Linked DNA regions of Gemmobacter sp. 24YEA27. The protein of the gene in region 1 binds, or shares a complex with, the protein of each later gene. Links are inferred from orthologs where the notes say so. Each region holds a gene or a part of one and is shown on either strand. Other genes may lie near its edges. The genes, in order: clpS and clpA.

The links.
Region 2: the proteins of clpS (region 1) and clpA are in contact, whole or in part, in a solved structure (PDB 1LZW), measured with the Escherichia coli proteins. The link is inferred for Gemmobacter sp. 24YEA27 from one-to-one orthologs.

Annotation. Positions count from the first base shown.
Region 1 is NZ_JASJPW010000001.1:956,881-959,911, forward strand. Bases 211-2,922 are described here. They hold clpS (ATP-dependent Clp protease adapter ClpS), read left to right. Parts: upstream 211-1,248; coding sequence 1,249-1,596; downstream 1,597-2,922. Other genes in these bases: QNO18_RS04685 (HAD family hydrolase), read right to left, coding at 370-1,077; QNO18_RS04695 (class I SAM-dependent methyltransferase), read left to right, coding at 1,633-2,619; QNO18_RS04700 (SDR family oxidoreductase), read left to right, coding at 2,646-2,922. In the rest of the region: QNO18_RS04680 (D-alanyl-D-alanine carboxypeptidase family protein), read right to left, coding at 1-186; more of QNO18_RS04700, read left to right, coding at 2,923-3,031. UniProt on the Escherichia coli protein: Involved in the modulation of the specificity of the ClpAP-mediated ATP-dependent protein degradation.
Region 2 is NZ_JASJPW010000001.1:1,217,946-1,221,234, forward strand. Bases 234-3,203 are described here. They hold clpA (ATP-dependent Clp protease ATP-binding subunit ClpA), read right to left. Parts: upstream 2,893-3,203; coding sequence 574-2,892; downstream 234-573. Other genes in these bases: gloB (hydroxyacylglutathione hydrolase), read right to left, coding at 3,061-3,203. Outside these bases: more of gloB, read right to left, coding at 3,204-3,289. UniProt on the Escherichia coli protein: ATP-dependent specificity component of the ClpAP protease. It directs the protease to specific substrates. It has unfoldase activity. The primary function of the ClpA-ClpP complex appears to be the degradation of unfolded or abnormal proteins.

The DNA.
Region 1 (3,031 bases):
CGAGGCGGGATGCAGACGCGTATCCGCATTCTGCGACCAGAGTTCCTCGCCGGTGCGCGCATCCATGATGATCGCAGCAAAGGGTGCAGCATGGGCCGGAGTCGGCGCCAGCGCAGGAAGAATCAGCGCAAAAAGCGCGATGAATAGCGTTATGCTGCGGATAAACCGCCCGATAAGCGATGCCACGTCGCCGATCCTTTGCCTGTTTCGGACCCCGGTTTTTATGGGATCTCACTTCTGCCTGACGGAGAGGCTAGCACAGGTCACCCTGGTGGAAAACCCGGAAATTTCAAGGGGTTTTCGCGGAATTTTCACCTGATGCAGCTATGTTTCACCCGCCATATCCAGGGTGAATCGTCGCAAGTATCGCTATTTCCTGGGGCCTTGGCAGAGGTCTTGCAGCAATCCGGGCAGGAAAGACAGGTCCGCAAGGTGACGGTAGCGGGGGTTCTGCACAGGTTCATCGGCGGATTCCAGCTCCCAGGCGGGTCCGTTGGGCACATGCACGCCCCAGGCACCGGCCTCCAGCGGTGCCACCACATCCGAGCGCATCGAATTGCCGGTCATCAGCGCGCGCGCTGCCCCCTCGCCATGGCGGGCAAAAATCTTCCGGTAAACTTCGGGCGTCTTTTCCGACACGATCTCGACCGCATCGAAACGATCACCAAGCCCGGACTGTGCCAGTTTGCGCTCCTGATGCAAAAGATCGCCCTTGGTGATCAGGATCAGCCGATAATCCCCCGCCAGGGCCTCGACCGTCTCGCGGGCATGGGGGATCAGTTCGACCGGATGATCCAGCATCGCGCGCCCGGCACCCAGCAGTTCCGCGATCACCGAAGCCGGCACGCGTCCCTCGGTCACCTCGATCGCGGTTTCGATCATCGACAGGGTAAAGCCCTTCACCCCATAGCCATAGGCGCCGATATTGCGCTTTTCCGCCGCAAGCAGCCGCTCTTGCAGCTGATGCGGGTCGCTGTAATCGCGCAGGAGATCGGTGAAATGCTCCTGGGTGAGGCGGAAAAACGCCTCATTCTGCCACAGCGTATCATCCGCATCAAAGCCGATGGAGGTGATCATCTGGCGGTTCCCCGGTGTTGTTGTGACACGGGCGTTGATGCATCAATGCGATCTTAACACTCTCGTGGCTCTTTTCGTGGTGAGAAAAGCGATTATATTCCTGTCAGATTCAAGACAATGCGAATCCTTTCAGCAGCCGGAGAACCCGATTTGGCCTATAACCCGTTTACCCTGTCTGACCGCGAAAATGGTCCGGGCGCCGGTGGGTCGGGTGGCGCACCGGGCGAGGAGACGTCGCTTCTTGCCAAGCCCAAGCCGAAGACACAGCGCCCGCCGCTTTATAAGGTCTTGCTGCTGAACGATGACTACACACCGATGGAGTTTGTGGTCCATATTCTGGAACGCTTCTTCGGGATGAACCACGCCCAGGCCTTCGATATCATGCTGATGGTTCATAAAAAGGGTCTCGCCGTAGTCGGGGTCTTTTCGTTCGAAGTGGCCGAGACCAAGGTCGCCCAGGTGATGGATTTCGCCCGCCGTCACCAGCATCCGCTTCAATGCACGATGGAAAAAGAGTAAGGCGGGCGAAACTGGCCCTCGCGTTACAGGCGGAACATGCGTGCATCCCGGATAGAGCTGGCCCTGGAACAGGGCCTTTTTGTGCTTCCTTCAGAAGGTAAGATTGCCGTCTATCGCCCGCAGGAAGGCGATGACCTCTCAGATCTTCCCAAAGATCGTACCGTCGTGCTGACGGGCTTTCGCCCTGACCGCGACCATTTTGCGGCGCGCGGTTACGCGGTCGAAGGCGAGGGGCCCTGGGCGGCGGCGCTTGTCTGCGTGCCGCGTTCGCGCGAATATGCACGCGCGCTTCTGGCCGAGGCGGCAGCAGCGGTAAGCCCGGGCGGGCCGGTGCTGGTTGACGGGCAAAAGACCGACGGTATCGAGACCGCGCTGAAGGATCTGAAGCCGCTCGTCGCGCTGTCGGGCCCGATTTCCAAAGCGCATGGTCGTATAGCGGCCTTCCCCGCCGGACCGGAACTGGCAGCATGGACCGCCCGCCCGCGTGAGATCGGGGGCGGTTTCATCACCCGTCCGGGGGTGTTTTCCGCCGATGGGCCGGATCCGGGATCGGTGCTGCTGGCAGAGTCGCTGCCTGAAAAGATCGGCCCGAAAGTGGTCGATCTGGGCGCGGGCTGGGGCTATCTTTCGCAAGCGATCCTTGCACGCAACAGCGTCAGACGGCTTGATCTGGTCGAGGCCGAAGCAGTCTCGCTGGACTGCGCGCGCGAGAATATTCAGGACCTGCGCGCCCGGTTCCACTGGGGAGATGCGCTGAATTTCCGCCCCGAAAGCCTTGTCGAGACCGTGGTGATGAACCCGCCCTTCCATATCGGCCGCAGCTCTGACCCGAGGCTGGGGCTGGCCTTCATCCAGGCGGCGCGGAAGATGCTGGCGCCGGATGGGGCGCTCTGGATAGTCGCGAACCGCCATCTGCCCTATGATGAGGCGCTGACGACCCATTTCCTGGAATATGAGACAATCGCGCAGACCAATGCGTTCCGCGTGACCCGCGCCATCAAGCCGCGCCGCCCGACCCGCTAAGCGCTGCCAGAACCCCGAGATCCAGCATGTCATTTTCTCTTTCCGGCAAGACCGCCATCGTTACCGGCGCCGCCAGCGGCCTCGGTCTCGCCATCGCACGCCACCTGATCCATAAGGGCGTGCGGGTCATGCTGGCCGATGCGGATGAGGCACGGCTGATGGCCGAAATGGGTGAGGCGGCCCAGGACGAAAGCTCGGTGCGACTGTTCCCGGGTGATCTGACGAAAAAACTGACGCTGGTGAACCTCGTCTCGGCCACAATAGAGGCCTTTGAGCGGATCGATATACTGGTCAATGCCGCGCGCCGCTGCCAGATCTCAGATGTGCTGAACCCCGATGCCGATCATGTCGAGACGCTCTGGCAGCAGAATGTGGTGGCGACGCTGCGGCTCAGCCAGCTTGTGGCGAAACG
Region 2 (3,289 bases), 260 kb from region 1 along the record:
CAAGCCCCGTGAAAGGACAGAAATAACCGACGGCAGTCAATGCGGGGGCAATGCAGGTTTCTCCTCGACCGTCACTGCCTGAGCGCCCGCCCCTCGTCGTTTTAGGTGACGGGTGCGGAACTGCGGCTGGTATGTGGATCTCAGACCGCACGAGCCTGGTGCGGGTTTCTGGCCGGGATCTGAAATGCAGTTACGGAGATTTCAGAGGCGCTTGCCCGACCGCAACATCCCGGCCGGGGCGTCGTGCCGACTGCGGCAGGCCAGGCAGTCGCTTCGTCCTGGGTTTCGGACAATAAGAAGGAAGGCGCCGCGCGGCAGAGAGGCTGCCTGGTGAGAATGCAGGGGATCGGCCCCGCATCGAATAGCAGGTTTTCTCGCATCAATACGGCTGGCTGCTCCGGCTGAAGCGTTCCACGTCATCAGCTCTCTCGGAGAGTGCCGCCCGCAGTGAAAACTGCCGGTGAGAGAACAGATGCGCAGGGATCCCGAAGAGGCGGCGCGCCCCGTTTCGCGAAGCCTGCCTCCGGGCCAGCGCACCAGATGAAAACCCCCGCCAGTGGCGGGGGTTTTGCTTTATTCGGCCGTCAGGAGCGGCGGTTTCGATCCGGTGATCCGGGGTTTGACCGGCTCCTGGATCTGCAGCTCAATGGCGCCGTCTTTCACCACCACTTTCACCACACCGCCTTTTTGCAGATCACCAAACAGCAGCTCTTCCGCCAGCGGCTTCTTGATATGCTCCTGGATCACGCGGCCCAGCGGGCGGGCGCCCATCTTGTCGTCATAGCCCTTTTCGGCAAGCCATGCGGCAGCCTCGGAGGACAGTTCGATATGGACGCCGCGGTCGATAAGCTGCGCTTCCAGCTGGAGGACGAATTTCTCGACCACCTGCAGGATCACCTCTTTCGGCAACGCGCCGAAGGCCACGACCGCATCGAGACGGTTGCGGAATTCGGGGGTGAAGGTGCGCTCCACCGCCGCCGTATCTTCGCCGGTGCGCTTTTCGCGGCCAAAGCCGATGGCGGCCTTAGCCATGTCCGAGGCGCCGGCATTCGAGGTCATGATCAGGATCACATTGCGGAAATCGACTGCACGCCCGTTATGGTCGGTCAGCTTGCCGTGATCCATCACCTGCAACAGGATGTTGAAGACATCCGGATGCGCCTTTTCGATCTCATCAAGCAGCAGCACGCAATGCGGGTGCTGGTCGACGCCATCGGTCAGCATGCCGCCCTGGTCAAAGCCGACATATCCCGGAGGCGCGCCGATCAGACGGGAGACCGCGTGTTTCTCCATATATTCCGACATGTCGAAGCGCAGGAGTTCGACCCCCAGCGTATTCGCCAGCTGCTTTGCCACTTCGGTTTTGCCAACGCCGGTCGGACCGGTGAAGAGGTAATTGCCGATGGGCTTTTCAGGCTCGCGCAGACCGGCGCGGGCCAGTTTGATCGAAGCAGACAGCGCCTCAATCGCCTTGTCCTGGCCGAAGACCAGCCGCTTCAGCGTCTTTTCCATATCGCGCAGCACTTCTGCATCGTCTTTCGAGACGTTCTTCGGCGGGATGCGGGCGATCTTGGCCACCACGGCTTCGATCTCTTTCGTCCCGATCTGCTTGCGGCGTTTCGATTCCGACACGAGATGCTGCGCCGCCCCGGCCTCGTCGATCACGTCGATCGCCGAATCCGGCAGTTTGCGGTCGTTGATATAGCGATGCGCCAGCTCGACAGCGGTTTTGATCGCGTCATTGGTATAGCGCAGGTCGTGATGCTCTTCGAAATGCGGCTTCAGCCCCATCAGGATCTTGATCGTGTCGGGCACCGAGGGCTCGTTCACGTCGATCTTCTGGAAGCGCCGGCTCAGTGCGCGGTCTTTCTCGAAATGCTGACGGAACTCCTTATAGGTGGTGGAGCCCATCGTGCGCAGTTTGCCGCCCTGCAATGCAGGTTTCAGCAGGTTCGAGGCATCCATCGCGCCGCCCGAGGTCGCACCGGCACCGATCACCGTATGGATCTCGTCGATAAACAGGATCCCGTCGGGGTGATCCTCCATCTCTTTGACGACCGCCTTCAGACGTTCCTCGAAATCGCCGCGATAGCGGGTTCCAGCCAGCAACGCGCCCATATCGAGCGAGAAGATGGTCGCACCCGACAGAACCTCGGGCACTTCACCGCGCACGATCTTCCAGGCGAGGCCTTCGGCAATCGCGGTTTTGCCCACCCCCGGATCACCCACCAGCAGCGGGTTGTTCTTGCGGCGGCGGCACAGGACCTGGATCGCGCGCTCGACCTCGGCTTCACGGCCGATCAGCGGATCGACCTCGCCCTTGCGCGCTTTGACGTTCAGATCGACGCAATATTTCGACAGCGCCGACTCTTTCGCCTCACCAGCCTCGGCTTTCGGGGTTTCCTGCGGCTCGTCTGCGCCCTGGATCGGGCGGGCCTCGCCAAAGGCGGGGTTCTTGGCCACGCCATGCGCGATGAAATTCACCGCATCATAGCGGGTCATATCCTGTTCCTGCAGGAAATATGCCGCGTTCGATTCACGTTCGGCAAAGATCGCGACCAGCACATTGGCGCCGGTCACTTCGGTGCGGCCCGAAGACTGCACATGGATCGCCGCGCGCTGGATCACGCGCTGGAAGGCGGCGGTCGGCACGGCTTCCGACCCTTCGACACTGGTGACCAGCGTCGAAAGATCCTCATCGACGAAATCGGTCAGCGTCTTGCGCAATTCATCCAGATCGACCGAGCAGGCTTTCATCACCCGCGCGGCGTCGGGTTCATCAATCAGGGCCAGCAAAAGATGTTCAAGGGTTGCCAGTTCATGACGGCGGGCATTGGCCAGAGCCAGCGCACCATGAATGGCTTGTTCGAGCGTGGACGAGAATGACGGCACTTGCCTGCTCCTGTTCCTCGGGGGCGGGGGGATTAGCAGTTCCTCTCCGACCGTGGCCTCATATAGTTAAAGATCGGTTTTATTCAGCGTACTTCAAGCGCAATCTGATCCCCCCCGCGAATTCTGTCTTTGGATTGCAGGAATGTGATACTTCCCGCTGCAATCGGATCAGAACCTGTCCTTACGCGCCCGGATTTCGGCGAAAACCACGTCATCGGGGGCATCGGGCAGGCCCACCGCCTGTTTCAGCTGCGGCAGATGCGCGCGCAGAAACGGATTGGTTGCCAGCTCGTCGGAAAGGGTGGAGGGCATCGGCAGGCGGCCTTCGCGGCGCAGCCCGGCCAGAGCTTCGATACGGGAGATAAGTGCGGAATTTTCTGGTTCAAGGGTCAGGGCA